Regions from separate parts of the Pseudomonas sp. LBUM1666 genome, predicted to be linked through region 2. Evidence: predicted binding sites of a transcription regulator. Region 2 holds the regulator's gene; each other region holds the start of a gene.
The links. The regulator sigma-54, encoded in region 2, starts transcription at its own class of promoters, with help from an activator protein. The targets are predictions, from matches to a motif close to ANTGGCATNNANNTTGCTNT.
Positions count from the first base shown of each region.

Region 1 (3,950 bases), 2.9 Mb from region 2:
CGCACGCCCCATCCGGGCGGCGGGCTTCGGCCCAGGGGCTCCTTCGAGGAGCCCTTTTTTATGCCTGTTCTAAACTTCGCGATGAACCCCCTTGCCACAAAAGCCCTCAGCGCAGGGCTGCTATTGCGTCTACGGATTCACGAATCAGCGCCGGGCCTTTATAGATGAAGCCGGAATAGAGCTGCACCAGGCTGGCGCCCGCAGCGATTTTCTCAGCCGCGTGCTTGCCTTCGGTGATGCCACCCACGGCGATGATCGGCAAGCGACCGGCCAACTCGGCCGCCAGCACCTTCACGGTGTGGGTGCTCTTGTCGCGAACCGGTGCGCCGGACAGGCCGCCCGCCTCGTCACCATGCTCCATGCCTTCAACGCCGACGCGGCTCAGGGTGGTATTGGTGGCGATTACCGCGTCCATCCCGGTTTCGATCAGCGCTTGCGCGACCTGAGCGGTTTCTTCGTCGGTCATGTCCGGCGCAATCTTGATCGCCAGTGGTACATGTTTGCCGTGGCGCAGCGCCAGTTCTGCGCGGCGCGTCGCCAGGTCGGCCAACAGTTGCTTCAGCGAATCGCCGAATTGCAGGCTGCGCAGGCCCGGGGTGTTTGGCGAACTGACGTTGACCGTTACATAGCTGGCGTGGGCATAGACCTTGTCCAGACAGATCAGGTAGTCGTCGACTGCCCGCTCAACCGGGGTATCGAAGTTCTTGCCGATATTGATGCCCAGCACGCCCTTGAACTTGGCTGCCGCCACTCGGGCCAGCAGGTGATCGACGCCGAGGTTATTGAACCCCATGCGGTTGATGATCGCCTCGGCTTCCGGCAGACGGAAAATGCGTGGCTTCGGATTGCCCGGCTGCGGACGCGGGGTGATGGTGCCGATTTCGACAAAACCAAAACCCAGTTGCGCAAAACCGTCGATGGCCGCGCCGTTCTTGTCCAGACCGGCCGCCAGGCCCACCGGGTTCGGGAAGTCCAGGCCCATGACGGTCACCGGCATTTTCGCCGGCGCCTTGCACAGCAAGCCGTTGAGGCCCAAACGTCCGCCCGCGCCGATCAGGTCCAGGGACAGATCGTGGGAGGTTTCCGGGGAAAGTTTGAACAACAGCTGACGGGCCAGGGTGTACATGGGCGGCTTTGACTCGAATGGCGGCGAAATGAGGCGGCGATTATAGCCGGGCATCGGGGTTGCAGGCGAGGCGCGCGACAAAATCAGCGAGCGATGGCATATGCCTTGCACCAGCACACCTATCAGCACTCATGCCAACGGCGGGATGAGTCGAAAGACAATGGCGTCGTCACCCGGCCTTGCTCGCTTGAAGGTCTGGGACGACGCTTTTTTTTGGAAGGTGTTTAGCCATGAATGAAACCACAGCGGGCCCCCTGGCCTGGGTCAACGGCAGCGATGCCCCGGAAAAGACCGAAATCAACCTTGGCTTCATGGCCCTGAGCGACTGCGCCTCGGTAGTGGTCGCGGCCACGCAGGGCTTCGCCCAACCTTATGGCCTGACCCTGAACCTCAAGCGCCAGTCGTCCTGGGCCAACCTTCGGGACAAACTGGTCAGTGGCGAACTCGATGCCGCCCACAGCCTGTACGGTTTGATCTACGCCGTGCATTTGGGCATCGGCGGTGTCGCGCCGACCGACATGGCGGTGCTCATGGGCCTGAATCAGAATGGCCAGAGCATCAATCTCTCCCATGGCTTGCAGGCTCTGGGAGTGACCAGTCCTGAAGCACTGGACCGGCACGTGCACCAAAGTCGCCCAAAACTCACCTTCGCCCAGACATTTCCTACGGGCACCCACGCCATGTGGCTGTATTACTGGCTCGCGAGTCAGGGTATCCACCCGTTGCAGGACGTCGACAGCGTGGTGGTGCCGCCGCCGCAAATGGTCGCGCACCTGCAAGCCGGGCGCATCGACGGCTTCTGCGTCGGCGAGCCATGGTCCGCCAGCGCGGTGCAGCAAAATCTGGGGTTCACGATGGCAACCACCCAGACTATCTGGCCCGATCATCCGGAAAAAGTCCTCGGCTGCACCCGCGCCTTTGTCGAGCAATACCCCAACACCGCAAGGGCGCTGGTGATGGCGATTCTGGAGGCCAGCCGCTTCATCGAAGAAAGCACCGAGAATCGCCGCAGCACCGCGAAGCTGTTGAGTGCCCCGCAATACCTCGACGCACCGCTCGACTGCATCGAACCGCGATTGCTCGGTGACTACGCCGATGGCCTGGGTAATCGCTGGCAAGACCCGCACGCACTGCGCTTCCATGGTGATGGCGAGGTCAATCTGCCGTATCTGTCCGATGGCATGTGGTTCATGACCCAGTTCCGCCGCTGGGGTTTGTTGCGCGACGACCCGGACTACCTCGGCGTGGCCCGTCAGGTCCAGCAACTAGACTTGTATCGAGAGGCCGCCACCGCTGTAGGTGTGACCGCTAGTGATCAGCAAATGCGCAGCAGCCAGTTGATCGACGGCAAGGTCTGGGATGGCCTGGACCCCGCCGGCTATGCCCGCAGCTTCAAGCTGCACGCCATGAGCGACAGCTCGCCCCTTCTCGCCAGCCGCTGACAGGAGACTGCGAATATGTTGCGTATCCTGCTGATCAACGACACCGCGAAGAAAGTCGGTCGCCTGAAAGCGGCCTTGACCGAAGCCGGGTTCGAGGTGATCGACGAGTCGGGCCTGACCATCGACCTGCCCGCACGCGTCGAAACAGTGCGTCCGGACGTTATTTTGATCGATACCGAGTCACCGAGCCGCGATGTGATGGAACAAGTGGTGCTGGTGAGCCGCGACCAACCGCGGCCGATCGTGATGTTTACCGATGAACATGACCCCGATGTGATGCGTCAGGCGATCAAGTCCGGCGTCAGTGCCTACATCGTCGAAGGCATCCACGCACAGCGCTTGCAGCCGATTCTCGACGTGGCCATGGCGCGTTTTGAAAGCGACCAGGCCCTGCGAGCCCAGCTCAACGCCCGTGACCAGCAACTGGCCGAGCGCAAACGCATCGAGCTGGCCAAAGGGCTGCTGATGAAAATGAAGGACTGCAACGAGGAAGAGGCCTACACCCTGATGCGCCGCCAGGCCATGAGCCGTCAGCAGAAGCTGATTCAGGTGGCGGAGCAGATCATTGCCATGAGTGAGCTACTTGGCTGAACGATCATCCTGAACATGGCACAGATCTCGCAAAGTAATCGCTACAGGTAACCAACGGCGGTTGCCCCACCTACGACAAAGACGTCGCTCACCTCATTTGCCTTTTGGCGAATCCGGTGGCGGCGTTTTTTTGTTTTGGCCCCACAGACCGGGGCCGGTGGTGCGGCCGATGCGGCGCCCCACCTGCAAGCTCATGACTCCTTCTCGAGACTCCTAACAGCTGAGGTGCGCGATGAATTCAAGCTTCTGGAAATCTGGCCATACCCCGACATTGTTCGCGGCCTTCCTCTATTTCGACCTGAGTTTCATGGTCTGGTACCTGCTCGGCCCACTGGCAGTGCAGATCGCCGCCGACCTGCACCTGACCACCCAACAGCGTGGACTGGTGGTGGCCACGCCGATTCTGGCCGGGGCGGTATTGCGCTTTGTAATGGGCTTGCTGGCTGATCGCCTGTCGCCGAAAACCGCCGGGCTGATTGGCCAGGTGATCGTCATCTGTGCCCTGTTTGGCGCCTGGAAACTCGGCATCCACAGTTACGAACAAGCGCTGGTGCTGGGCCTGTTCCTCGGCATGGCCGGCGCGTCCTTCGCCGTCGCCCTGCCGCTGGCCTCGCAATGGTATCCACCCCAGCACCAAGGCAAAGCCATGGGCATCGCCGGTGCCGGTAACTCGGGCACCGTGCTCGCCGCACTGATCGCCCCTGTGCTGGCGGCTGCGGTTGGCTGGAGCAACGTGTTCGGCTTCGCGCTGATCCCGCTGATCCTGACCATCATCGTCTTCGCCTGGCTGG
Region 1 is NZ_CP166789.1:4,323,251-4,327,200, forward strand. It holds gene ACA056_RS19775 (quinone-dependent dihydroorotate dehydrogenase) at 107-1,126, opposite strand; gene ACA056_RS19780 (CmpA/NrtA family ABC transporter substrate-binding protein) at 1,357-2,568, shown strand; gene ACA056_RS19785 (ANTAR domain-containing response regulator) at 2,584-3,159, shown strand; gene ACA056_RS19790 (nitrate/nitrite transporter) at 3,392-3,950, shown strand, end outside.
Region 1: a site for sigma-54 is predicted at 1,219-1,238, ahead of ACA056_RS19780 (CmpA/NrtA family ABC transporter substrate-binding protein). Genes of this name have one in related genera too.

Region 2 (3,950 bases):
GTTCCCGCAGCAGCAATATGCGCAGACCGAGCAACCCGTTAGAATCGACGGCGCTGGTGGTGTGTCGACTGGCAAGGGAATGAAAGCGTATTTGAAAGAAAGCAGGATACACCTGCTATCGAACGTAAGAGGACAGTATGAGGCTCGTTAAAACCCTCCCTATTTTGCTCGGTCTGAGCGCAGCACTGGGAAGCGTGAGCGCCTGGGCTCTGCCGAACGATCAAGAGCAGCCTATCCGCATCCAGGCCGACGATGCCCAACTGGACGACAAGAATGGTATTGCCACCTATAAAGGTGACGTGATCATTACCCAGGGCTCGATGATTGTTAAAGGCAATACTGTAACCATCACCCGCACCCCGGCCGGCGACATCGACGTGGTGACTTCGGTGGGCAATCTGGCCTACTTCGAGCAGATGCAGACGGCTGGCGACACCAAGCCGGTTCAGGGCTACGGAGTGACCATCCAGTACCACGCCTCGCAAAACCGCGTTGTATTGATCGATCGTGCCAAAGTCATCGACAAGGACAACAACGTCACCCAAGGCGAGAAAATCGTCTACGACACGGTGAAAAAACTGGCGAGCGCCGGTCGCGCCACGGGCAACAAGGTCACCGAGTCGCGTCCGCGCATCGACATGGTGATCCAGCCCAAGCCGAAAACCGACGAGAAAAAGGCCCAGTAATGGCAACTCTGAAAGCTCAGCATCTGGCCAAGAGCTACAAGAGCCGCCAGGTCGTGCGCGACGTCAGCCTGTCGATCGACAGCGGTCAGATCGTCGGCCTGCTGGGTCCTAACGGCGCCGGCAAGACCACCTGCTTTTACATGATTGTCGGCCTGGTACAGGCCGATCAGGGCCGCGTACTGATTGACGACCTGGATGTCAGCCACCAGCCTATGCACGGTCGTGCGAAGGCCGGCATCGGCTATCTTCCGCAAGAGGCATCGATCTTCCGCAAACTCTCGGTAGCCGACAACATCATGGCGATCCTCGAGACCCGCAAGGAACTCGACAAGGCCGGTCGTCGCAAAGAGCTGGAAAGCCTGCTGCAGGAATTCCACATCAGCCACATCCGCGACAATCTCGGCATGAGCCTGTCCGGTGGTGAACGCCGCCGCGTGGAAATCGCCCGGGCACTGGCCACCAACCCGAAATTCATCCTGCTCGACGAACCTTTCGCCGGCGTGGACCCGATTTCGGTGGGCGACATCAAGCAGATCATCTATCACCTCAAGGCCAAGGGCATTGGCGTGCTGATCACTGACCACAACGTCCGTGAAACCCTGGATATCTGCGAAACCGCCTACATCGTCAACGATGGCCAGCTGATCGCCGAAGGTGACTCTGCCACCATCCTGGCCAACGACCTGGTCAAGGAAGTGTATCTGGGCCATGAGTTCCGCCTGTAAGCACTGAGGTGTCTGGCTGGTTGCTCGGGCGCTTGTCTCGATAAAAAATCAACATTTTTTTATTGTTACAGCGCTCTAGGCAAACGCTGCAGTTTCGGGCATATAATTTGCTTATGTTTGGCGCTCCGGCGCCCTGTAGTGGATGGCGCATGTGCGCCGGCGAATAAGGTGTTAAGCCCCTGCCATGAAACCATCGCTAGTCTTGAGAATGGGCCAGCAGCTGACGATGACACCGCAGCTGCAACAGGCCATCCGCCTGCTCCAATTGTCGACCCTGGACCTGCAACAGGAAATCCAGGAGGCCCTGGAGTCCAATCCGATGCTCGAACGCCAGGAAGAAGGCGACGACTTCGATAACGCCGACCCCTTGGCCGACAAAGCCGAACAGCAACCCAACGCTGACATTCAGGAACCCTCCTACCAGGAAACCGCCCCGACGGTTGATAACCTCGAGGAAGGCGACTGGAACGAGCGCATCCCCAACGAACTGCCCGTCGATACCGCGTGGGAAGACGTCTACCAGACCAGCGCCAGCAGCCTGCCGAGCAACGATGACGACGAGTGGGACTTCACCACCCGGACATCGGCCGGCGAAAGCCTGCAAAGCCACCTGCTGTGGCAACTGAACCTGGCCCCGATGTCCGACACCGATCGCCTGATCGCCGTGACCCTGATCGACTGCATCAACAATCAGGGCTACCTGGACGAAACCCTCGAGGAGATTCTCGAAGCCTTCGACCCGGAGCTGGACATCGAACTGGACGAAATCGAAGCCGTCCTGCACCGCATCCAGCAATTCGAACCCGCAGGCATCGGCGCCCGCAACCTGGGCGAATGCCTGCTGCTGCAATTGCGTCAGTTGCCCGCCAAGACGCCTTGGCTGGTCGAGGCCAAACGCCTGGTCACCGATTACATCGACCTGCTCGGCAGCCGCGATTACAGCCAGCTGATGCGTCGGATGAAGCTCAAGGAAGACGAACTGCGCCAAGTGATTGAACTGGTGCAGAGCCTCAACCCGCGCCCAGGCTCGCAAATCGAGTCCAGCGAAGCCGAATACGTCGTTCCCGACGTGATCGTACGCAAGGACAACGAGCGCTGGCTGGTGGAGCTGAACCAGGAATCCGTGCCACGACTGCGGGTCAACGCTCAATACGCCGGTTTCGTGCGCCGCGCCGACACCAGCGCCGACAACACCTTCATGCGCAATCAGTTGCAAGAAGCCCGCTGGTTCATCAAGAGCCTGCAAAGCCGCAACGAAACCCTGATGAAAGTAGCCACTCAGATCGTCGAGCATCAGCGCGGTTTTCTTGAATACGGCGACGAAGCCATGAAACCGCTGGTCCTGCATGACATCGCTGAAGCGGTGGGCATGCACGAGTCGACGATTTCACGGGTGACCACGCAGAAATTCATGCATACCCCACGGGGCATATATGAACTGAAATACTTTTTCTCCAGCCACGTCAGCACCTCCGAGGGCGGTGAATGCTCGTCCACGGCGATCCGCGCGATCATCAAAAAACTGGTTGCCGCGGAAAATCAGAAAAAGCCGTTGAGTGACAGCAAGATCGCTGGTTTACTGGAGGCACAAGGCATTCAGGTGGCTCGCCGCACCGTCGCCAAGTACCGCGAATCCTTAGGGATCGCGCCTTCGAGCGAACGCAAGCGGTTGATGTAGAGCCACGCCACAGCGTTCCAGTGGCAGGCATTTCTGCCTGCCGCTTTATGCACTGGCAACGAAGGAGAAGCTGTATGCAAGTCAACATCAGTGGACACCAACTGGAAGTGACCGAACCTCTTCGCACCTACATCGGCGAAAAACTCGAACGATTAGAGAGGCATTTCGACAAGATCACCAACGTGCAAGTCACGATGACGGTCGAAAAGCTCAAGCAGAAAATCGAAGCCACGCTGCATATTCCCGGCAATGAAGTGGTCGCAAACGCGGAGCATACCGATATGTACGCGGCGATCGACGCACTGACCGACAAGCTGGATAAACAACTCAAAAAGCATAAGGAAAAGACCCAAAGCCTCCTCCAGGGCGCGACCGGTCGTTAACACTCCCAACCCATGATCCGACTTGAAAGCATCCTGACCCCCGGCCGTTCCCTCGTGAACGTGCCGGGCGGCAGTAAAAAGAAAGCCCTCGAGCAAATTGCCAACCTTATCCACAAAGAAGTGCCGGATCTGGAGATGCAAGATGTCTTCGAGGCTCTGATTGCCCGTGAAAAACTCGGCTCAACCGGTTTTGGCAACGGCATCGCCATTCCCCACTGCCGCCTGAAGGGCTGCTCCTCGCCCATCAGCGCCCTGATGCACCTTGACGCACCCATTGATTTCGACGCCATCGACGGTGCCCCGGTTGACCTGTTGTTCGTTCTGCTGGTCCCGGAAGCCGCTACCGATGCGCACCTGGAGTTACTGCGCCAGATCGCCAGCATGCTCGACCGCAAGGAAGTGCGCGAAAAACTGCGCAGCGCCCCGAGCAATGAAGCCTTGTATCAGGTTGTCCTGGACGAGCAAAACGGTCATTAAT
Region 2 is NZ_CP166789.1:928,143-932,092, reverse strand. It holds gene lptC (LPS export ABC transporter periplasmic protein LptC) at 1-151, shown strand, start outside; gene lptA (lipopolysaccharide transport periplasmic protein LptA) at 138-686, shown strand; gene lptB (LPS export ABC transporter ATP-binding protein) at 686-1,411, shown strand; gene ACA056_RS04065 (RNA polymerase factor sigma-54) at 1,596-3,089, shown strand; gene hpf (ribosome hibernation-promoting factor, HPF/YfiA family) at 3,164-3,472, shown strand; gene ptsN (PTS IIA-like nitrogen regulatory protein PtsN) at 3,485-3,949, shown strand.

Region 3 (3,950 bases), 590 kb from region 2:
ACAGGGTTCTGTGTTGGTCTCTAAATCCCGGGCATAAAAAAGGCCTCCCGAAGGAGGCCTCTTTTTTGTCACGCCGCTTGCGCAGGCGCTACCGGATCAGCAGCTGTAGTACAGCTCGTATTCCAGTGGGTGTACGAAGGTGCGTACTTTGATTTCTTCTTCGCTTTTCAGGGCGATGTAAGCGTCGATGAAGTCGTCGCTGAAAACGCCGCCTTTGGTCAGGAACGCACGACCTTTGTCCAGCTCGTCCAGGGCTTCTTTCAGGCTGCCGCAAACTTGTGGGATCTCTTTCGCCTCTTCAGGCGGCAGGTCATACAGGTTTTTGTCAGCAGCATCACCAGGGTGGATCTTGTTCTGGATACCGTCCAGGCCGGCCATTACCAGGGCAGCGAAGGCCAGGTACGGGTTGGCTGCCGGATCCGGGAAGCGAGCTTCGATACGGCGAGCGCGAGGGCTGGACACGTAAGGAATACGGATCGAAGCGGAACGGTTACGAGCCGAGTAGGCCAGCATCACTGGAGCTTCGAAACCTGGGACCAGACGCTTGTAGGAGTTGGTCGACGGGTTGGTGAAGCCGTTCAGGGCCTTACCGTGCTTGATGATGCCGCCGATGAAGTACAGAGCGGTATCGGACAGGCCGGCATAGCCTTCGCCAGCGAAGGTGTTCTTGCCATCTTTGGCGATGGACAGGTGAACGTGCATACCCGAACCGTTGTCGCCGTACAGAGGCTTAGGCATGAAGGTCGCGGTGCGGCCGTAAGCCACAGCTACGTTGTGCACGCAGTACTTCAGGGTTTGAACTTCGTCAGCCTTGGCTACCAGGGTGTTGAACTTCACACCGATTTCGTTCTGGCCGGCAGTCGCCACTTCGTGGTGGTGAACTTCGATGACCAGGCCCATTTCTTCCATGGCGTTGCACATGGAGGTACGGATTTCGTGGTCGTGGTCAAACGGTGGAACCGGGAAGTAACCGCCTTTGATACCTGGACGGTGGCCGTGGTTGCCGCCTTCGATGTCCTGGTCGGACATCCACGAACCTTGTTCGGAGAAGATTTTGAACATCGAGCCGGAGATGTCGGACTTGAACTTCACCTGGTCGAAGATGAAGAACTCTGGCTCCGGGCCAACGAATACGGTGTCGCCGATACCGGTCGACTTCAGGTATTCCTCGGCACGCTTGGCGATCGCACGTGGGTCGCGATCGTAGCCTTGCATGGTCGAAGGCTCGATGACGTCGCAAACGATGATCAGCGTTGGGTCTTCGGTGAACGGGTCGAGAACGGCAGTGCTGTCGTCCGGCAGCAGGATCATGTCGGAAGCTTCGATGCCTTTCCAGCCAGCAATGGAGGAACCGTCGAACATTTTGCCTTCTTCGAAGAAAGCTTCATCCAGCGCGTCGCGAGCCGGCATGGTCACGTGGTGCTGAGTGCCTTTGGTGTCCGTGAAGCGCAGATCAATCCACTTGACGTCATGATCTTTGATGAGTTGAACCGACTTCGACATAGTGTCCTCCGGGTGGCTTCGGGCTTAAGTAGTGGATGCCCTTAGAATGTGGGTGATGCCGGCGCGAATACTCTGCCAAGGCAACCTGCCTCACAAGGGAGCAAATTGCATGCCAGTGCCCCAGCATGGGTTTTTTGCCCCAATTTCACGCTTATAAAGGTACAAAGCGGAGCAATGCTGGAAATAGCGCCCCCTAATGTAGCGTCAAATTCAACAAATGACCTGTTTTGGTGCGCGCAAAACCTTCTGCACATTAACTGGTTAAACCTTGAGCAATTTCCGCTATAATCCGCGCCCCCCTTTTTCGGCTGGCCCAGCGCGCGCTGTTTTCATGAAACTAATCGTAAAAGTCTTCCCCGAGATCACCATCAAGAGCCGCCCGGTACGGATGCGTTTCATCCGCCAGTTGGCCAAAAATATCCGTACCGTGCTCCGCGATCTGGACCCGGCTGTGGTGGTGAACGGTGTGTGGGACAATCTCGAGCTGGAAACCCGTGTCAGCGAGCCCAAAGCCCTGAAGGAGATGACCGAGCGCCTGAGCTGCATGCCGGGCATCGCGCATTTCCTGCAAGTCGACGAATACCCGCTGGGCGACTTCGACGACATCGTCGCCAAGTGCAAGCAGCACTTCGGTGAGGCGTTGGCCGGGAAGATCTTTTCGGTGCGCTGCAAGCGTGCCGGCAAGCATGAATTCAGTTCGATGGACGTCGAGAAATACGTCGGCAGCCAACTGCGTCGTCAGTGCGGCGCCGCCGGAATCTCGCTGAAAGAGCCGGAAATCGAAGTTCGCCTCGAAATTCGCGACAAACGGTTGTTCGTGATCCACAGCCAGCACAACAGCATCGGCGGTTATCCGCTGGGTGCCCTGGAACAGACACTTGTACTGATGTCTGGCGGCTTCGATTCCACCGTCGCCGCTTACCAGATCATGCGCCGCGGGCTGATGAGCCATTTCTGCTTCTTCAATCTGGGCGGACGAGCCCATGAACTGGGCGTTATGGAAGTCGCGCACTTCATCTGGAAGAAGTACGGCAGCTCCCAACGCGTGTTATTTGTGAGTGTGCCGTTCGAGGAAGTACTGGGAGAAATTCTCGGGAAAGTCGATAACAGTCATATGGGTGTTGTTTTGAAGCGTATGATGTTGCGCGCTGCTTCCCGTATTGCCGATCGGCTGGACATCGATGCGCTGGTTACCGGCGAGGCGATTTCCCAGGTGTCGAGCCAGACGCTGCCGAACCTGTCCGTGATCGACTGCGTGACCGACAAGCTGGTCTTGCGTCCGCTGATCGCCAGTCACAAGCAGGATATCATCGACCTAGCCAACGAAATCGGTACTGCCGACTTCGCCAAGCACATGCCGGAATACTGCGGGGTCATCTCGGTGAACCCCAAGACCCACGCCAAGCGTCCACGCGTGGAGTACGAAGAACAACAGTTCGACATGGCAGTACTTGAGCGTGCGCTCGAGAACGCCAAACTGGTGCCGATCGATCGTGTGATCGACGAATTGGGCCAGGACTTGCAGATCGAAGAAGTCAGCGAGGCGCTGGCTGGTCAGATCGTCATCGACATCCGTCATCCGGATGCCGCTGAAGACGACCCGCTGGGCCTCGTTGGCATTGAGGTACAAGCGATGCCGTTTTATGCATTGAACGCTCGTTTCAAGGAACTGGACCCTACTCGCCAGTACCTGCTGTATTGCGACAAAGGCGTGATGAGTCGCCTGCATGCCCACCATTTGCTCAGTGAGGGGCATGCCAATGTGCGCGTTTATCGACCGAGCTAAGTGCCCGGGGCTGTTTGCCTGTGGCCTGCGTCACCGGCCCCCCGACGCCGCCGTCAAGCTGTAACGGCTTTGCCGGACTCTACTGTTAATCGCTGCCAAGACTTGTCAGCACACCGAATCCTCTGATCGAGATACACAAGTGATCGAAAATCTACGCAACATCGCCATCATTGCTCACGTTGACCATGGTAAAACCACCCTGGTAGACAAACTCTTGCGTCAATCCGGCACCCTGGAGCGCAACGAGCTCAACGACGAGCGCGTGATGGACTCCAACGACCAGGAGAAAGAGCGCGGTATTACCATTCTGGCGAAAAACACCGCCATCAACTGGAACGGCCACCACATCAACATCGTGGACACCCCGGGCCACGCCGACTTCGGCGGCGAAGTTGAACGCGTAATGTCGATGGTTGACTCCGTTCTGCTGCTGGTTGACGCTCAAGACGGCCCTATGCCGCAAACCCGTTTCGTGACCAAGAAGGCTTTCGAAGCCGGCCTGCGTCCAATCGTGGTCATCAACAAGGTTGACCGTCCAGGCGCGCGTCCGGACTGGGTTCTGGACCAGATCTTCGACCTGTTCGACAACCTGGGTGCTACCGAAGAACAGCTGGACTTCAAAGTCGTCTACGCCTCGGCCCTGAACGGCATTGCCGGTCTG
Region 3 is NZ_CP166789.1:336,772-340,721, forward strand. It holds gene glnA (glutamate--ammonia ligase) at 97-1,503, opposite strand; gene thiI (tRNA uracil 4-sulfurtransferase ThiI) at 1,835-3,289, shown strand; gene typA (translational GTPase TypA) at 3,429-3,950, shown strand, end outside.
Region 3: a site for sigma-54 is predicted at 1,601-1,620, ahead of glnA (glutamate--ammonia ligase). Genes of this name have one in related genera too.

Region 4 (3,950 bases), 590 kb from region 2:
TCAGCACGAAGAAGCCGGAACCGTTGATGCCCATGTCCAGCACGTTGCCGGTGTTGTTGACGTCGCCCTGGGTGAACTGCTGGGAAACGTTGGCCAGGCGCACGCCGTTACCGATGGTTTTGCTGCCGGAACCCAGCTTGGTGGCCGAGTAAACGTCTTCGAATTCCGCACGGGACGATTTGAAACCGGTGGTCGCGACGTTGGCGATGTTGTTGCCAGTCACGTCCAGTTGTTTGTTGGCTGCATAGAGACCGCTAAGGCCGATATTGAAAGACATATTCCACTCCTTTGTGCCGTGTTAGTCGGCTCTACATACCAATAGTTTGTACTTTGGACAGGGCGATGCTGCCCAGCCCGGCCAGGTTCAGCATCAACTCACCGCCGGTCTGGCTGATGGTCACGCTGTTGACGGTGGCCGGCAGGTACGTCACCAGCGAGGTCGCCTTACCGTCGTAGGTCGCCGTAGCGTTGAAGGTATAGGGACCCGCCTTGGCCACTTCGCCTGCGTCGTTTTTGCCGTCCCAGATGAAAGTGGAAGTACCGGCGACCTGGCTGCCCAGGTCGATAGTGCGGACAACCTTGCCATCGGCATCGGTGATCTTGACCTTGACCGGGTCCACCGACGACGGTACGGCAATGGTGCCGGTGAAACTCTTGGAGGTATCGACCACCGCTTTGTCGGCCGGTGCAATAACCGAACGCCCGACCAGCGACGACGCCTGCAACGCCTGGGACGAGCTGTAATTGCTCGCCAGGCCACTGACGGTATCGTTGAGCGTAGTGATGCCTTCCAGGCTACTGAACTGGGCCAACTGGGCGACGAACTCGCCGTTGTCCTGCGGTTCCAGCGGGTTCTGGTTTTTCAGTTGCGTTACCAGCAACTGCAGGAACGCGTCCTTGCCCAGTGCCTTGTTGCCGGTGGCGCTGTTCGTCGCCGACGCCAGGCCGTCGGCACTGGTGTTGGTCTTGATCGAGGAGTTGGCCAGGATGTCCTTGAGGCTCAAACCACTGGTGGTATCAGTAACACTCATCTGAGTCGCCCCTTATCACTGACCTAGGGTCAGGACCTTTTGCATCATGGTTTTGGCGGTGTTCATCATTTCGGCGTTGGTCTGGAACGAACGGCTCGCGGAAATCATGTCAGCCATTTCTTCCACCACGTTGACGTTCGGGTAGTAGACGTAGCCCTTGGCGTCGGCCGCCGGATGGTTCGGCTCGTAGCGCGCGTCAAGGTTGCTCTGGTCTTCGACCACGCCCAGCACTTGCACGCCTTGACCGGCGGCGTCCTGGTTCTGGAACAGCGAGTCGCTCCCGCCGCTCTGGCCGCCCTGGAACATGGTGGCGAATACCGGGTGCCGTGCACGGTAGGTCTGGTCGATGCTCGACGAGACGGTCTCGGCGTTGGCGATGTTACTGGCGACGGTGTTCAAGCGAGTGGTCTGGGCACTCATGCCGCTACCGGCAATGTTGAAAACACTGGCTAGGGACATGACTTACTCTCCACGAAGGGCTGATACCAGCCCTTTGAATTTGCTGTTGAGCAGGGTGAAGCTGGCCTGGAAGTTGACCGCGTTTTCCGCGTAGTTCGACTGTTCCAGCTGGGCGTCCACGGTGTTCTGGTCGATCGACGGTTGCATCGGCGTGCGATACAGCAGCGACTCGTCACCATTGCCCAGGCCTTCGGCTTCGATATGACGGCTGTTGGTCTTGTTCAAGGCGAAAGTGCCGCCCTTGGTCTTCTCGTTCTGCTCGGCGAGCACTTTCGAGAAGTCCAGATCCCGAGCCTTGTAGTTCGGGGTGTCGGCGTTGGCGATGTTGTTGGCCAGGACTTCGGCACGCTGAGCGCGGAAGCCCAGGGCTTGTTCGTGGATACCGAGCGCTTTATCGAAGCTGATGCTCATGTCGGAAACCTTCGGGTGACCTGATTTTTCGTAACATGGACATAGCAAGCGCCGTGCCAATTGAAAAAAGCCCGTAAACCGGGGCTTTGCGGGCAGTGGCAACGTGGCAATGCCAGAAAAGCGGCAACCGATTTCCGCCGCCTGCCGCTTTTCTGCCGCTTATCACGGTCGAAAGAACACCACTTCCCCCTGTGGGAGCGGACTGTGGCGAGGGGGCTTGCCCCCGTTTGAGTGCGTAGCACTCACAGGATTTTTGCTACATCAGAGATTTTAGGTCTGCTTCGCAGCCCAACGGGGGCAAGCCCCCTCGCCACAGTTCGCTCCCACAGGGGGATGACGGTGGACTTGGGAAATCAGTGGGCAAAAAAAACGGGAGCCCCTGAGGACTCCCGTTTTTTGATGACGCCAACGAATCACTTCGCCTGGTAAATGATCCCCGGGCTGCACTGGACCATCTGGTAATGATCCGGCAAACCGTTCAGCGCCTCGGAAGCACCGAGGAACAGATAACCGCCTGGCTTCAACGTGCTGTGAATGCGCAACAGGATGTCCTTCTTAACCTCGGCGGAGAAGTAGATCAGCACGTTGCGGCAGAACACGATGTCGAACTTGCCGAGGCTCGCGTAGCTGTCCAGCAGGTTGAACGAGCGAAACTCCACCCGGCTCTTGATCGGCGCCTTGATTGCCCAGCGCCCCGGCCCTTTCGGGTCGAAGTAACGCTGCAGACGCTCGGGCGAAAGACCACGACCGATGGCCAGGCTGTCGTACTCGCCGGTCTTGCAGTTGGTTAGCATGGTGCCGGACAGGTCGGTGGCAACGATCTGCACGCCCATCTTCAACTGGCCCATGTTCACGCGCTCGAACTCATCGATCGACATCGACAGCGAATACGGTTCCTGACCCGACGAACACGCCGCCGACCAGATCCGCAGACGCTGGCCAGGGGCGGCCTTGATCGCGGCGGGCAGCACCTTGTTCTTCAAAACTTCAAACGGATAGGTGTCACGAAACCACAGGGTTTCGTTGGTGGTCATGGCATCCACCACCATCTCGCGCAAACCGCTGCGCGGCTGGGTCTGGATGCGCTGGACCAGCTCACCCAGGGACTTGATGCCTTGCTGTTCCATCAGTTTGTTGAGACGGCTCGAGACCAGGTACTGCTTGTTTTCACCGAGCAAAATGCCACAGGCTTTTTCCAGGAAGACCCGGAACTGTTCGAAATCCAAATTACCCGTAGACAAAGATGCCGCCTCTTAAATCGTGTTAACCGTTAGGGGCAGAAGGCCCCTAGCTGATATCTGCTGCTTTGATCCGGTCGACTACCCGGGATGCCAGGTCATCAGGACGGAATTTGGCAAGGAAGTCATCGGCACCGACCTTCTTGACCATCGCCTGATTGAATACACCCGACAACGAAGTATGCAGGATGATGTGAAGCTTTTGCATGCGAGGGTCGTTGCGGATCTCGGCCGTGAGGGTGTACCCGTCCATCTCCGGCATCTCGATGTCGGAAATCATCATCAGGAACTCTTCTTCCGGCTTCTTGCCCTCGTCGACCAGTTTGCGCAGGTAATCCAGCGCTTGCCGACCGTCGTTCAACGCCACCACTTCGACACCGACCGTCTGCAGGCAACGACTCACCTGCTTGCGCGCCACCGACGAGTCATCGACCGTCAGTACTCGCAAAGAGAGCGCCTTGTGCTGGGTTTCGACATCCACCACGCCGACGGAAATCGCTTCCGGTGTCGGCGCCACTTCTGCCAGCACTTTCTCGACGTCGATGATTTCGACTAACTGATTGTCGACCCGAGTCACAGCCGTCAGGTAATGATCGCGTCCCGTGCCCTTGGGTGGCGGATGAATCTCCTCCCAATTCATGTTGACGATGCGTTCCACCGACCGCACCAGGAAACCCTGGGTCTTGGTGTTGTACTCCGTGATGATCACGAAGGGATTGCTTTGATCTTTCAACGCACCGGAGCCGGTCGCCATGGCCAGATCAAGAATCGGAATGGTCGCCCCCCGAATATTTGCCACACCGCACACGAC
Region 4 is NZ_CP166789.1:1,519,762-1,523,711, reverse strand. It holds gene flgE (flagellar hook protein FlgE) at 1-277, opposite strand, end outside; gene flgD (flagellar hook assembly protein FlgD) at 309-1,031, opposite strand; gene flgC (flagellar basal body rod protein FlgC) at 1,047-1,490, opposite strand; gene flgB (flagellar basal body rod protein FlgB) at 1,494-1,901, opposite strand; gene cheR (protein-glutamate O-methyltransferase CheR) at 2,315-3,142, opposite strand; gene ACA056_RS06860 (chemotaxis protein CheV) at 3,189-3,950, opposite strand, start outside.
Region 4: a site for sigma-54 is predicted at 1,943-1,962, ahead of flgB (flagellar basal body rod protein FlgB). Genes of this name have one in related genera too.